One region of the Rhodococcus rhodochrous genome, then DNA from elsewhere that is predicted to be linked to it. Evidence: riboswitches for the same ligand, from Rfam matches in the RefSeq annotation. Region 1 holds a riboswitch; the other holds the start of a gene.
The links. A riboswitch is a leader RNA that binds a small molecule or an ion and turns the genes downstream of it on or off. The one in region 1 is predicted to bind S-adenosylmethionine.
Positions count from the first base shown of each region.

Region 1 (7,840 bases):
GATCGGGACGGGTCGACGCTCGAAGCGCTCATGACCGCCTTCCGCGACGGCGGCATCTGGGCGCTGGTGAACATCTATCCCCGCAACTCGTGCGACTACGACCTGCCGCGACGACCACCGACGATCGCGGATCATCCGGAGCCGTATCTGTACACCTACTGCACCGACCCCGACCCGTCGACGCTCGTGCGCGGCGCCCGCAACGCGCCGCGTCCTCCCGGTGAGGAGGGCGCCGCGACCATGCCGCCCGGCGTCGATCCGCTCCGTACGTCCGACCCGGCTCCCGTCGGGCCGTACAGCGTCCCACTCGACTACGGCGGACCGACAGTGCCGAACTGACCTGTGCCCGACGATCGTGCAGAACCCAGGAGAACCGACATGAGCACCGACACCGCGACCCGCACGGACGGAACCGAGACGACCGACGACACGGATACGGTTGTATCCGAGAAGAATTCGAGAAGAAGGTGGTTCGCGCGGATTCCCCTCCTTCTGCTCGTGCTCGTCGCGGTGGCGGGACTGGTGGCCGCAGCGGTGCTGGGAACCCAACTCCGGAACGCCCGCGCCGTGGAGGACGCCGCCCGCGCGGCGTCGGAGGCTGCACGGCAGTTCGCCGTGACGTTGACGTCGGTGGACTCGGCGGACCTCGACGCCGACTTCGCCGCGGTACTCGACGGAGCCACCGGCGAATTCGAGAAGATGTACGCCGAGTCGAGTGCACAACTCGAACAGGTGCTGATCGACAACCAGGCACGCTCGGAGGGTGTCGTCGTGGAGTCGGGTATCAGGTCCGCGACCACGACGAAGGTCGAGGTCCTGTTGTTCGTCGACCAGAGCGTCACGAACACTCTCGTTCCCGAACCGCGACTCGATCGCAGCCGCGTGGTCATGACGATGGAACTCGTCGACGGCCGGTGGCTCGCGTCGCAGGTGGATCTGCCCTGAGCCGGTGTCGAGTCAGGCGGTCGGTGCCGGAGGGAGCTCTCGCGTGCTCAACCATGCCTCCCACAGCGGCCGGAGCGAGACTTCCGAGAAGCGTGCGGCGAGATCCTTGAACTGCGCCGTCGTCACGTTGCCGTGCCGGTGTTCCTCGGTCCACGTCCGCAGGAGGGTGAAGAACGGCTCGTCGCCGAGCTGCAAGCGCAGGGCGTGCAGGGTCAGTGCCCCGCGCTTGTAGATGCGGTCGTCGAACATGTCCTTCGGGCCCGGATCCTCGAGCAGGATGTCCTGCGGCTTGCGGGCCAGTCCCCGGTGGGCGTCGAGCGCGTGTGCATGCGCCGGTCTGCCGCCCGAGTTCTCCGACCACAGCCACTCCGCGTAGCACGCGAATCCTTCGTGGAGCCAGATGTCGCACCATCGGTTCAGTGTGAGGCTGTTGCCGAACCACTGGTGCGCCAACTCGTGTGCGACGAGCCGTTCCTCGCGGCCGGTACCGTCGCAGAAGTTCGCGCCGAAAATCGACAATCCCTGTGCCTCGAGGGGGATCTCGAGGTCGTCGTCGGTCACCAGAGCGGTGTAGTGCGCGAACGGGTACGGGCCGAACAGGCGTGTGAACAACTCGAGCATCTCGGTCTGGCGAGCGAAGTCCCGATCGAACTCCGCGCGCAGGCGAGGCGGGTGTATTCCGTACTGCGGTACGGGTTCCGTTGCGAGGGTGCGTATCTCGTAGTGTCCGGTCTGGACCGTGGCGAGATAGGTCGCCATCGGTTCGGGTTGCTCGTACACCCGGGTGGTGCGGCTCGCCTTCGTGGTCTTGTGCACCAGCGTGCCGTTCGCGATCGCGACGAACGGAGCGTCGGTGGTGACCGCGATGCGGTAGGTGGCCTTCGAACCGGGATGGTCGTCGCAGGGGAACCAGGTGGGTGCGCCGTTGGGCTGGCTCGCGACGAGCGACCCCTCGTCGAGTTCCTCCCAGCCGACCTCACCCCACATGGTCCGCAGCGGGATGGGAGTCCCCGAGTACTGCACACCGAAGACGAGGACCGCCCCGGCGGGCAGTTTCTCGGCGGGGGTGACGGTGAGCTTGCCACCGCGATGCGCGAACTTGGCGGGACGTCGGCCGTTGACGGTCACCTTCGCGACCCGCATCGATCGCGCGAGATCGAGCGAGTACTCGGCGCGCACGTCCGTCGTCGTGGCGATGATCTTCGCCCGGCCGTCGAGTCGGTTGGACACGACCTTGTAGGTGAGTTCGAGTTCGTAGCGGGAGACCCGGTAGCCGCGGTTCCCGCTCTCGGGCAGATAGGGGTCGAGCGGCCGGTCCGCGGCGACCGGCGCGACGGGCTTGGCGGCCTTGATGGGCTTCACCGCGGTGACCAGTCGTTCGGCGTGGTCCACGGCGTGATCGGATTGCCCTGCCAGCGAGTGGACGGCGGGACGACGTCACCGCGCATCACCAGCGAGGCCGGGCCGACGGTGGCGCCGTCGCCGATGCCCGAGGCGGGCAACGCGACGCATTGGGGGCCGAGCGTGGCGCCGGCGCCGAGGGTCACGGTGTCCATGGACATGATCCGATCATGGAACAGGTGGGTCTGTACAACACAACCGCGTTCGACGGTCGCACCGTCGCCCAGTGACACCAGGTCGGCCTCGGGCAACCAGTAGCTCTCACACCACACACCGCGGCCGATCCTCGACCCCAGCGCGCGCAGCCACAGGTTCATCACGGCGGTGCCCGCCGCGGCCCGGGCGAACCACGGTGCCGCGACGGTCTCGACAAAGGTGTCGGAGACCTCGTTGCGCCACACGAACGAACTCCACAGCGGGTGCTCGACGCGTCCGATCCGACCGACGACGAGCCACTTCGCGATCACGGTCACGAGGCACGCCACGGCTCCGGCCACCATGAGCACGAGACCGCCCAGCAGCGCAGCGGCGAGATAGCCCAGGTGCACGGCGAGGGTGTTGAGGGCGAAGAGCACACCGAGCCCGATGCCGTAGGTGACGACCATGGGCACGAGCCGGAAAGTCTCCACCGCGCCACGCGCGATCTTGAGTTTCAGCGGCGGTTCGAAGGTGCGACTCGCGTCGCTGTCGCCGCTCGCGCGCCGCAGGCGCACCGGGGGACTGCCCAGCCACGACGAGCCGGATTTCGCCTTCTCCGGAGCCGCGGAGAGCACCGCGACGAGCCCGTGCTTCGGGACCCGGCGCCCCGGCGCCGCCATGCCCGAGTTCCCGAGGAAGGCGCGCTTGCCGACCTTCGCATGCGAGATGTACAGCCATCCGCCGCCGAGTTCGTAGGAGGCGACCATCGTGTCGTCGGCAAGGAACGCTCCGTCGGCGACCTTCGTGAACTTGGGGACCATCAGCACGGTCGACGCCTCGACGTCCTTGCCGATGTCGGCGCCGAGCAATCGGAGCCAGATCGGGGTGAGCATCGACGCGTAGAGCGGGAACAGGAAGGTGCGCGAGGAATCCATGAGGCGCTCGGTGAACCACACCTGCCAGCCCACGCGGCTGCGCACGGGATGCCAGCCCTCTGTCATCCCGACGGCGAGCAGCCGCACCGCCATCAGGGTGAGCAGGGCGAAGACGAACATCGTCAGCAGCGCCGCGACGGGCAGCATCGCCAGGGAGTGCACCACGGCGTCGGAGACGGTGGGGGTGTCGTGCACCCACCACACGAGCAGCGCGACCCCGGCGGCGATCGAGACGACGGGCAGGCCGCCGAGCAGGATCGACGACAGCGCGTAGACCGGCACCCACCTGCCGCCCCGCGGCGGAGTCGCGGCGGGCCACGGCCGATCGGCCTTGCCGGCCTTGCGGGCGGGGGAACCCGACCAGTTCTGCCCGGCCTTCACGCGACCGAACACCGCGGATCCGGCCTCCACTTCGGCGTTCTTACCGATCCGCGCACCGGGGGCCAGGAACGATCGGGCGCCCACCGTGGCACCGGCACCGATCCGGATGCTTCCGATGTGGACGACGTCGCCGTCCACCCAGTAGCCACCGAGATCCACCTCCGGCTCGACGGCACAACCGTCGCCGAGTTCGAGGAGGCCGGTGACGGGCGGAAGACTGTGCAGGTCGACGTCGCGGCCCACCTTCGCTCCCAGCGCCCGCGCGTACTGGCGCATCCAGGGAGCGCTCGAGATGTTCACGGCACCCACGGCCTCGGACAGTCGCAGGGCCGTCCACAGCCGGAGGTGGACGCTCCCGCCGCGGGGGTAGCTTCCGGGCTTCATGCCGCGCAGGAGCAGACGCGAACCCGCGACGGAGATCGCCATGCGCCCGACGGGCGTGAGGAACAGCAGGACACCGAACGCGACCCACCACCACGACAGGGTGACGGTCCACGGCACGTCCACGACGAACGCGACGACGTTGTTCAGGATCGCCAGCCACGTCACCCACTGCAGTCCGGTGAGGGTGGTGAGGACGGCGGTCACCGCGATCTGCCCGAGCTGGGCGAGTCGCGGCACCGGCATCACCTCACGCGGTGTCGCCGCTTCCGTCGGCGCGAGTTCGTCGAGATAGACGGCGAGCGATCCGAGCCTCGGGTGGTCGTACAGTTCCGCGACCGTCATCTCCGGATACCGGCTCCGCAGCGCCGTGACGAGTTGCGCCGCCGCGAGGGAACCACCGCCGAGTTCGAAGAAGTCGTCGTCGACGCCCTCGATCCGGGCGCCGAGGATGTCGGTCCACAGTTCGGCGACCCATTCGGCGGTGGGATCGAGACCGAGTGCTTCCACCGAGTCGGCATCGGCGCCGGGCAGCGGCCACGGCAGGGCGTTGCGGTCGACCTTGCCGGACGTGCGGGTGGGCAGTTCGTCGACGAGCGCGAGTCGCGGGACGAGCGCGGCCGGGAGTTGTTCGGACAGCAGGTCGTGGGCCGACGCGATGTCGAAGTCCGGATCGGTGGAGGCGATGTATCCCACGAGGATCGAATGTCCCGCGACCGTCTTGCGGACCGCGCACGCGCCGCCCGCCACACCGGGCAGGTTCTGCAGCGCGTTGTCGACCTCGCCGAGTTCGATGCGGCGGCCACCGATCTTGACCTGGTCGTCGGCGCGCCCCTGGAACAGCAGGCCGGCGCGGTCGAGCGTCACGAGATCACCGCTGCGGTAGGCGCGGTCCCAGCCGAGAGTGGGCATGGGAGCGTACTTCTCGGCGTCCTTCGCCGGATCGAGGTAGCGCGCGAGACCGACACCGCCGATGACGAGTTCACCGGTCGCGCCCTCCTCGACGGGGTTGCCGTCGGCGTCCACGACGGCGAGATCCCATCCGTCGAGGGGCAGGCCGATGCGGACCGGTCCGGTGCCGTCCATCAGCGACGCGCAGGCCACGACCGTCGCCTCGGTGGGTCCGTAGGTGTTCCACACCTCGCGTCCCGGAACGGCGAGACGTTCGACGAGATCGGGTGGGCAGGCCTCGCCACCGAAGATGAGCAGACGCACCGCCTCGAGGGCTTCGGCCGGCCACATCGCCGCGAGGGTGGGCACCGTGGAGACGACGTTGATGTTGCGCGAGACGAGCCACGGCCCGAGATCCATGCCGGAGCGGACCAGCGCGCGGGGCGCCGGAACCAGACAGGCGCCGTGCCGCCACGCGAGCCACATCTCCTCGCACGAGGCGTCGAACGCCACCGACAAGCCGGCCAGGACCCGGTCGCCGGGACCGAGCGGCGCCCCCTGGCAGAACATCCGTGCTTCCGCGTCGACGAAGGCCGCCGCGTTGCGGTGGGTGACGGCGACACCCTTCGGTGTCCCGGTCGAACCGGAGGTGAAGATGATCCACGCGTCGTCGTCGAGGTTCGGACCCCGTACCACCGGGGTGCCCGACGGTGCGGCCGTGCCCGGTCCGATGCCCTCGTCGGTGACGATGGCGGTGACCTGCGCTTCCGAGAACACGAGTTCGGCCCGCTCGTCGGGATCGTCGGCGTCGACGGGGACGTACGCGGCGCCCGCGGCGAGAATGGAGAGAATCGTCACATACAGGTCGCTGCGCCCGGAGGTCATGCGCACCCCGACCCTGTCGCCGGCCCCGACACCCGCGTCGTTCAGCGCATACGCACCCGCGATCACCGCCTCGGCCAGTTCGGCGTATTCGAGGACCGTCGAGCCGTCGTCGATCGCGGGGGCGTCGGGATGTGCTTCGGCAGTGCTCCGCAGCAGGTCGACGAGGGTGCGGGCGGGTGGAGCGTGCGACGCGCGGAGAAACTCGTCCGGGATGGGGGACCGGCCGACGGGGGTCGAGGTTATGGCTGGCAACTCCGCGGGTCCTTCTGCTCGATGGTGCTTCCGGTTATCTCACGTCCGGGTGGACGGCAGGTGAACGTTCGGCGCGCAGAACGCGTGTCGGCGTCGTGCGGTGCCGGGCGACGCGGAGCGGTGCGGGGTTGACACGGCTCGGTCGTCCTGCCATTCTCTTCGCCAGGTCATGAGTACCAGCGTCAAGCCCCGGCTAGCTGGTCGGCAACCCTCCAACCGCGGTGGGGTGCTCCGGGTGACGACCGGGCCGTGAATCCACTACCGGACACGGCAAGCGCGGACTCCGCCGGCGACGAGAATTCTCCGTCGTAGGCGTCACCGGCGGGTCCCCGAGTACACGAGGGATTTGTCATGACTGCTGTAGCCGCCACCACCTGCATCGCTCCGTTCGCCACCGTTTCCGGCTGTGACGTGCAGGTTCCGCTCGTCCAGGGTGGTACCTGCACCTACGCGAACTTCGACTACGCGGCGAGCGCACCGGCGCTGTCCGCCGTCACCGACCGCATCACGGAGCTGCTGCCCTTCTACGCGAGCGTGCACCGCGGCGCCGGATACGCCTCGCGGATCAGCACCACCGCCTACGAGGACGCCCGCACGTCCGTCTCGCGCTTCGTCGGCGCGGCCGACGACCAGGTCGTCGTCTTCACGCGCAACACCACCGATTCGCTGAACCTGCTCGCGAGTGCGGTGCCCGGCGATGTCGTCGTGCTCGACATCGAGCATCACGCGAATCTGCTGCCCTGGAAGAATTCTCGCATCGTCGAGGCCGCGGACACCGTCTCCGAGACGGTGTGGCGCCTCGCGGTCGAACTGCAGCGTGCCCCCGCGGCCCTGCTCGCCGTCACCGGTGCTTCCAACGTCACCGGTGAGGTCCTGCCGATCGCCGAACTCGCCGAGCTCGCACACGCTTCCGGCGCCCGGATCCTCGTCGACGGTGCGCAGCTCGTGCCCCACCGCCGTGTCGATCTCGCCGAGCTCGGTGTGGACTACCTCGCGTTCTCCGGCCACAAGCTGTACGCGCCGTTCGGTGCGGGAGCGCTCGTCGGCCGCCGAGACTGGCTCGACGCCGCCGAGCCGTATCTCGCCGGTGGCGGCGCGGTGCGCGAGGTGCGCCTCGATCACACCGAATGGGCCTGCGCCCCTGCACGTCACGAGGCCGGCACCCCCAACGTGCTCGGTGTCGCCGCTCTTGCCGCCGCGTGCGATGCGCTCGCCGGTTTCGACTCCGACGCGGTGACCCGTCACGAGGAGGCCCTGTGCGCCCTGCTCGTCGACGGTCTGCAGACCATCGACGGTGTGGAAGTGCTTCGGCTGTGGAACGATTCGGCCGACAGCGTCGGCATCGTCACCTTCACGGTCGACGGTTACGAGCCCGGCCACGTCGCCTCCTATCTGTCCGCCGAGCACGGCATCGGCGTCCGTGACGGACGTTTCTGCGCCCACCCGCTGCTCGCGCGGGTCGGTCGCGCCGGCGGTGCCGTCCGGGCGTCGCTCGGGCTCGGCAGCTCGTCCGCTGACGTCGAGCGGCTCCTCGGAGCGCTCCGGTCGCTGGTCGAGAGCGGGCCGACGTGGGTGCACGCGAAGACCGACGGCGTGTGGAATCCCTCGCCGGAGACGCGTCCCGGTCTCGG
Region 1 is NZ_CP027557.1:524,005-531,844, forward strand. It holds gene C6Y44_RS02365 (MlaD family protein) at 1-339, shown strand, start outside; gene C6Y44_RS02370 (hypothetical protein) at 379-945, shown strand; gene C6Y44_RS02375 (M1 family metallopeptidase) at 958-2,337, opposite strand; gene C6Y44_RS02380 (Pls/PosA family non-ribosomal peptide synthetase) at 2,304-6,209, opposite strand; SAM riboswitch class IV at 6,375-6,492, shown strand; gene C6Y44_RS02385 (aminotransferase class V-fold PLP-dependent enzyme) at 6,561-7,840, shown strand, end outside.

Region 2 (7,840 bases), 2.2 Mb from region 1:
GCCAGCGCCGAGCCGAACATCAGCATCCACACCCGCGTCCAGAACCGTCGGCGGGCGTGCGCTCCGCCGCGGCCTTCGGAGTCGGTGGCAGTGGTGGTCACGGCCGTCCTCCTCCCGGGCCCTACGGTGATGCGACTGACAGTGGTACACGAAACGGTAGCCGGTGCCGGGAGTGCTCGGGAAACACGACACGGGACGCCCGATTCGGGCGTCCCGTGTACATGCTGTCGAGAACGGAGCGGAAGATCAGGCGCGAGCCTTCTGCAGGTTCTCGTCGAGTGCGGCGAGGAACTCCTCGGTGGTCAGCCAGCCCTGCTCGGGGCCGACGAGCAGTGCGAGGTCCTTGGTCATCTGACCGGCTTCGACGGTTTTGATGACGACGTCCTCGAGCTGCTGCGCGAACTCGATGACCTCGGGGGTGTTGTCCAGCTTGCCGCGGTGCTCGAGTCCGCGGGTCCAGGCGAAGATCGACGCGATCGGGTTGGTCGACGTCGGCTTGCCCTGCTGGTGCTGACGGTAGTGCCGGGTGACGGTGCCGTGTGCGGCCTCCGCTTCGACGGTCTTGCCGTCCGGGGTCATCAGGACGGAGGTCATCAGACCCAGCGAGCCGTAGCCCTGCGCGACGGTGTCGGACTGGACGTCGCCGTCGTAGTTCTTGCAGGCCCAGACGTAGCCGCCCTCCCACTTGAGGGACGATGCGACCATGTCGTCGATGAGGCGGTGCTCGTAGGTGAGACCGGCGGCCTCGAACTCGGTCTTGAACTCCTCGTCGAAGATCCGCTGGAACTCGTCCTTGAACATGCCGTCGTAGGCCTTCAGGATCGTGTTCTTGGTCGACAGGTAGACCGGGTAGTTGCGCTGCAGGCCGTAGGAGAAGGATGCACGCGCGAAGTCCTGGATGGACTTCTTGTAGTTGTACATACCCATCACGACGCCGCCGTCCTCGGGGATCCGGCAGACCTCGTGCTGGATCGGCTCGCTGCCGTCCTCGGGCGTGAAGGTGATGGTGACGGTGCCCGGGCGGTCGACCTTGAAGTCGGTGGCGCGGTACTGATCGCCGAACGCGTGACGGCCGACGACGACGGGCTTGGTCCAGCCCGGCACCAGACGCGGTACGTTCGAGATGATGATGGGCGCGCGGAAGATGGTGCCGCCGAGGATGTTACGGATGGTGCCGTTGGGCGACCGCCACATCTTCTTCAGACCGAATTCCTCGACACGCGCTTCGTCGGGGGTGATGGTGGCGCACTTGACGCCGACGTTGTGCTTCTTGATGGCGTTCGCCGCGTCGACCGTCACCTGGTCGTCGGTGGCGTCGCGGTGTTCCACGCCGAGGTCGTAGTACTCGAGATCCACGTCCAGGTACGGGTGGATCAGCTTGTCCTTGATGAACTGCCAGATGATGCGGGTCATCTCGTCGCCGTCGAGTTCGACGACCTTACCTTCAACCTTGATCTTGGACATATGCGCTTCGTGTCCTCCTAGGACGTTTCTGTAGGTCCCCAATCGACCGCACTTTGTGGGTGCGATCGCCGTCGGCTCGCGAGCAGCGAGCATGGCCGTGTCCACGTCCTGGACCGCGGCCAAACATGACAAGCGTACTGCTATTGCCGATGACCGCAAAGCGCCTCGTCCCACCCCCACGCCCTACCGACCGGTAACTTTCCTGCTGGTCAGGGATGTTCAGAGGGTGCATAGGACCCTGCGACGGAGAGTCGCTAGACTGCCGGGAAAGTCATGAGTGCCAGCGTCAAGCCCCGGCTTGCTGGCCGGCAACCCTCCGACCGGGGTGGGGTGCTCCGGGTGATGACACGGTCGGTGGAACCCCACCGACAAGCCTGTTGTCGGGAGGACTGAGATGATGATGTGCTGTCGCACGCAAGCCACGATCACACCTCCCATCACCGCCGGAAGGACACGATGACCGACATCCGCAGCCGGCGCTGCCAGCCCACCGCGAGCCTCGAGGCGGTCATCTCTTGACGGCGGGCACCGAGCGGCGTCGCGTCGAACTGCCCCCGTCGGACGGACGCCTCGACACCATCGACATCGGCGATCTCGCGCTCGAGAGCGGCGAGACGCTGCCGAACGTCACGATCGCCGTGCAGAGGTGGGGCGAACTGTCCCCCGCCCGCGACAACGTGGTGCTCGTCGAACACGCCCTCACCGGCGACTCGCACGTCACCGGCCCCGCCGGACCGGACCATCCGTCCCCCGGTTGGTGGTCGGGCATGGTCGGCCCGGGCGCTCCGATCGACACCGATCGCTGGTGCGTGGTCTCGACGAACATCCTCGGCGGGTGCCGCGGCTCCACCGGCCCCGGCAGCACCGCACCCGACGGCAAGGCCTGGGGATCCCGCTTTCCGCTGATCACCGTGCGCGACCAGGTGGCGGCCGAGGTTGCGCTGCTCGACAGGCTCGGCATCGACGTCCTCGCCGCCGTGACCGGCGGGTCGATGGGCGGCATGCGCACCCTGGAGTGGATCATCGCGTACCCGGAGCGGGTGCGGGCGTCGCTCGTCCTCGCCACCGGTGCCCGCGCGACCGCCGACCAGATCGGCACCCAGAGCGCGCAGATGGCTGCCATCTCGGCCGACCCCGACTGGCAGGGCGGCGACTACTACGGCACGGGGCGGCGTCCCGAAGCCGGGCTCGCCATCGCCCGGACCATCGCGCACCTCACCTACCGGACCGAACTCGAACTCGACACGCGCTTCGGGAATCTCCCCCAGGACGACGAGGACCCGTGGCGCGGCGGCCGGTACGCCGTGCAGAGCTATCTCGAGCACCAGGCGCGCAAGCTCGTCGCGCGCTTCGATCCCGGTACCTATGTGGTGTTGTCCGACGTGATGAACCGGCACGACGTCGGGCGCGGACGCGGCGGCGTCGAGGCCGCACTCGCGTCCACCCCGGTCCCGACGATCGTCGCCGGCGTCGACTCCGACCGGCTGTATCCGCTGCGCCTGCAGCAGGAGATCGCGGATCTGCTCCCGGGATCGGGCGACCTGCGTGTGCTCGTCTCCCGCGACGGGCACGACGGATTCCTCACCGAGGCCGACGAGGTCGCGAAGCTCCTCGTCGAACTGATGAAGCTCGCCGAGGGCTAGTCGGTTCCCAGCGGGTCGATCGACGCGGCGAGCGCCACGACGATTCCGCCGACGACCATCATCGAGACGACATCGAACGTCTTGCCGCGTACCGCGAGGACACCGACCTTGTCCTCGTCGAGAGCCCAGCGGAACAGGCCGGCGAGGATGGTGGCGCCGCCGAAGACGAACGCTCCGCGTCGCCACCGGTCGGCGATCACCAGGATCACCGCTGCCGCGATCACCAGGGTGACCGCGAGCAGCGGCAGGTTCAGACGCGTGAATCGCAGAGCCTGAGCCATCTCGTCTCCCGGGGTCGTCGACCCGCTTATCGGGGCGCGAGCTGCTCGGCCCGCTCCACGACGTTGGTCAGGAGGAAGGCGCGGGTCAGCGGTCCGACGCCACCGGGGTTCGGGGACACGAAGCCCGCGACCTCGCGCACGTCGGCGGCGACGTCGCCGCGCAGTCCGTCCTCAGTGCGGGAGACACCCACGTCCAGCACCGCGGCGCCGGGCTTGACCATGTCCGCCGTCACCAGGCCGGGAACACCTGCGGCTGCGACGATGATGTCGGCGCGACGCACCTCTGCAGCGAGATCACGGGTGCCGGTGTGGCAGAGGGTGACCGTCGCGTTCTCCGAACGACGGGTCAGCAGCAGACCGATCGGGCGACCGACGGTGACGCCACGACCGACCACCACCACGTGCGCGCCGGCGATCTCCACGTCGTAGCGGCGCAGCAGGTGGATGATGCCGCGCGGCGTGCAGGGCAGCGGAGCCTCCTTGCCGAGCACGAGCCGGCCGAGGTTGACCGGGTGCAGTCCGTCGGCGTCCTTGCCCGGATCCATGCGCTCGAGCGCCGCGTTCTCGTCGAGATGCTTCGGCAGCGGGAGCTGCACGATGTAGCCGGTGCAGGCGGGATCGGCGTTGAGCTCGTCTATCGCCTCGAACAGCTGCTCCTGGGTGATGTCGGCGGGCAGATCCTTGCGGATCGACGTGATGCCGACCTTCGCGCAGTCGTTGTGCTTGCCGCGCACATAGGCCGCGGATCCCGGATCGTCGCCGACGAGGATCGTGCCGAGGCCGGGCGTGACGCCCTTGGCCTTCAGCGCATCCACGCGGACCTTCAGGTCCTCGAAGATTTCGTCGCGGGTTGCTTTGCCGTCCAGGATCGTCGCAGTCACGTCGTTCATTCTTCCAGGCGCCCGTCCGGCGTCGAATCGCGGCCGGTACCGGAAACCGTCCGGGCGCCCGGAGGCAGGCAGTCCCGGGACAGTTCCGCAAAGGCCTCGGCGAGATACCGCTCGTACTGCCCGGGGTCGGGCATGCAGGAGTCCGATACCAGAAAAGACAAGGTGAGAACCTCGCCGAGCGACGTCACGGAGTGGACGAGACCATAGTTCCGGTTGAGCATCGGAGTACCGATCGCCTCGACGGCGGGACTGTCACCGAAGCGGAGACTCTCGACCGGCCCGCGGGGCACGTTCGTCACGGTGGTGTTGGCCAGCGGCACCACGTCTCCCGTGGGCCCCACCCGCCTGCGGTGCGCTCGTCGGATCGTCATCGCCAGGTCGAACGCGGGCGATGCATCCACCGCTGCAACGGAGGCAGCCGACTCCGGACGCCGGATGCGCTGTTTCTCGAGAGCGGCCGACTCGTGGACTCGGCGGAGTCGCTCGCGCGGATCCGTCCGGTCGATGTGCAGGTCGACATACATGAGCGTGACCTTGTTCTCCGACTCCGTTCCCGCCCCGTCTCGGAGCGATCCCGGAACGATCGCCGCCGGCGAGTCGGCGGGAATCTCCTCGTAGGACGCGAGGTAGGCGCGAAGTCCGCCCGAGACGACCGTCAGGAGCAGGTCGTTCACCGAGGTGTCCGTGGCGCGCGCGACGGCACGCACCTCCGGCAGCGGCATACGGACGATGCCGAGCTGCCAGGGACCGCCGGCGTCGGTGTCGAAGCGGGTGCGGGGACGTTGCGGCCGGGGCGTGGTGATCTCCCCCGAGGCGGTGAGACCACCCAGCGCTCGTCGAGCGCGACGTGCTGCGACCAGGGCCGGGAGCATCCTCGCGTACCGGAAGGGCAAGGCTGCCGCCGCGCGGACCGTTCCGGGTACGGCGACAACTCGTCCTCCCGCCGAAGGGGTGGCAGACGGATCGTCGAGCAGCGCACGAGCGATCTCGACGGCTCCGAGCCCGTCGGTCACCGAGTGGTGCAGGAGCAGCGCGACGATCGTGGCGCCCTCGGGGAGGTCCTCGACGCCGCGAATATCGGTCAGGACGTGCACTTCCCACGGCGGTGCGGACAGATCGAGACGGCGTTCCTTCGTCGACGCGAGCATCCGATGCAATTCGCTGCGCGAGGTCGGTCCGATCGTCTCGTACCGGACGTGGTCGTCCGGGTCGACGTCCGTCTCCACCCAGTAGGGGAAGTCGAGGTCCGCCGGCACGCGGTGCAGACGTCGGGTGAGCGCCGGTGTGCGATGCAGACGTTCCCCGATCCAGGTGACGGCGTCTTCACGGGTACGGATCGGAGCCTCGCCTGCCCGGGCGTCGAACACGTAGAAACTCACCATGGTCGGCGGCGGGGCTTCGGGGTCGGTGTCCCCCACGAAGACGTGGAGCGCATCCCGCGCGGCCAGTCGGATTCCGCGTCGGCGTGTCATCGCGATGGTTCTCTCCCGGGTCGCCCGCTGCTCGTGCCTCTCGATTGAACCAGTTACCGCTCAGGGCCACATCCGATCGGAGATCCGCGTGACAAACGGCGCCGGCATCCGCGCTTGCGCTGCTGGAGGATTCGATGTTCCGACCCCGGCCGCACTGAACTTCTCCGCTCACATGACGGAATAGCCATCCGGCAGCGACGTCCGTCCGGTCAATGCCCGCAGCACGGTCGTACCGTCGCCGAATGCCAGCGCGATCCTTGTGGCGAGCAGGGTTGCCTCTTCGAGGACGTCGGCCGGAGGCTCGTAAGGGATACCTGCGGCAGCTGCGATGTCGAGACCGTGAACGGCGAGTTCGAAGGTGCGCGTCGGCAGATAGGAGTGCAACCGGATCCCCTTGTCCCCGATCACGCGGAGCAGACGGTCCTCGCCGGCACCGAGCCGGTCGATCACCGCGGTCGAGAGGGCATCGATCGTCGCCACCGGGTCGTCACCGAGGTCGGCACCGGCACGCCGTCCACGTTCGACGATGTCGTCCGCGCCGAGGACCGAGGTCAGTTCCTTGACGTGGACGTAGTACTGCTCCGCGCTCGCGAGGTCCTCGGTGTCGGCGGGACCGTCCAGATAGGTCGTGACGGTCGTCAACGAGCGCGAGGTGTGGCCGATCAGCGCTCGGAGGTTCCATTCACCCAGGCCCGGACCGTCCCAGCGATCCTCCGGCACGGTACGGACCAGCTCCGAGAAGCTGCGTACCGCCGAGACGTACGTCGCTACCGGTGATCCCATGACATCTCCCGCAGTCGACCGAATATCGAACCCGACACGAGAATGAAAACACGCGTCCCCCGGCTACGCCGACGGTGTGAGCACGCGGGTCAGCGCGAATCGCTCGCGCAACGTGAATCCCAGGTTCTCATAGAGCCGCATGGCGGTCGTGTCAGAGACCGAGCCCGGTGCCGTGGACGCCGTACTCGTCGATGACGGCGAGTTCGTCCTCGGTGAGCGGCGGGAAGCTCAGCGCCTCGAGGTTGTGGTCGAGCTGCCAGGTAGAGCTCGCGCCGACGAGCGCCGAGGTCACCGCCGGCTGCCGGAGCACCCACTGCAGCGCCAGCTGGGCCAGCGACTGCCCACGCGACCGGGCGAGCTTGTCGAGTTCTGTGACGCGCTGCCGGTAGGTCTCGTCGATCACGTCCGGGGAGAGGAACGCGCTGTCCACCGCTCGCGCACCGTCCGGAATGGTCTCGAGATACTTGTCGGTCAGAAGTCCCTGTGCGAGCGGCGAATACACGACGAGGCCGAAACCGTCCTGCTCGGCCGCGTCGAGCAGACCGTTCTGCTCGATGCTGCGGTCGAAGATCGAGTAGCGCGGCTGGTGAACGAGTAGTGGGACGCCGGCTTCCCGCAGAAGTGTCGCGGCCTCGTGCGCACGATCCGGTTGGTAGTTCGAGATGCCGACGTAGAGCGCCTTCCCCTGCTCGACGGCGGAGACGAGTGCCCCGACGGTCTCCTCGAGCGGCGTCGACAGGTCCGGGCTGTGGCTGTAGAAGATGTCGACGTAGTCGGTGCCGAGATCACGCAGGCTGTGCTCGAGCGAGCCCAGCAGCGACTTGCGCGACCCGCCCTTCTGGTAGGGACCGGGACCGATCGGATTGCCGGCCTTCGTCGACAGGATGATCTCGTCCCGGTAGGGCGCGAGGTCCTTGCCGAGGATCCGGCCGAAGTTCTTCTGCGCGGCACGGTGCGGCGGACCGTACCGGTCGGCGTTGTCGAAGTGGGTGATGCCGAGGTCGAAGGCGTGGAGGATGATCTCCCGCTGCGTCTCGAAGGGGTAGTCGGTGCCGAACTTCTGCCACAGCCCGAACGAGAAGGCCGGCAGGTCGAGCCCGGACCGCCCCGAGCGACGGTAGGGAATCGTCTCGTAACGATTCTCGGCTGCGGTGTACGGGGTTTCGACGGTGCCGTGCGACATCGGGCGGAGTTCGCCTTTCGGTTCCAGCGGAATTCGGGTCCACGCCACTCGATCACGGGCACTTCCGGACTGTCACCGGTTCCGCTCAGGCTGCGCACAATGATCCGCCGAGCGCCGGTGCACT
Region 2 is NZ_CP027557.1:3,789,035-3,796,874, forward strand. It holds gene C6Y44_RS17650 (hypothetical protein) at 1-101, opposite strand, end outside; gene C6Y44_RS17655 (NADP-dependent isocitrate dehydrogenase) at 247-1,464, opposite strand; SAM riboswitch class IV at 1,734-1,845, shown strand; gene metX (homoserine O-acetyltransferase MetX) at 1,980-3,107, shown strand; gene C6Y44_RS17665 (DUF3017 domain-containing protein) at 3,104-3,388, opposite strand; gene C6Y44_RS17670 (bifunctional methylenetetrahydrofolate dehydrogenase/methenyltetrahydrofolate cyclohydrolase) at 3,415-4,269, opposite strand; gene C6Y44_RS17675 (wax ester/triacylglycerol synthase domain-containing protein) at 4,275-5,750, opposite strand; gene C6Y44_RS17680 (maleylpyruvate isomerase N-terminal domain-containing protein) at 5,919-6,533, opposite strand; gene C6Y44_RS17685 (aldo/keto reductase) at 6,685-7,716, opposite strand.
Region 2: it holds a riboswitch for S-adenosylmethionine, as region 1 does, so the genes downstream of both, metX (homoserine O-acetyltransferase MetX) here and C6Y44_RS02385 (aminotransferase class V-fold PLP-dependent enzyme) in region 1, are expected to answer to the same signal.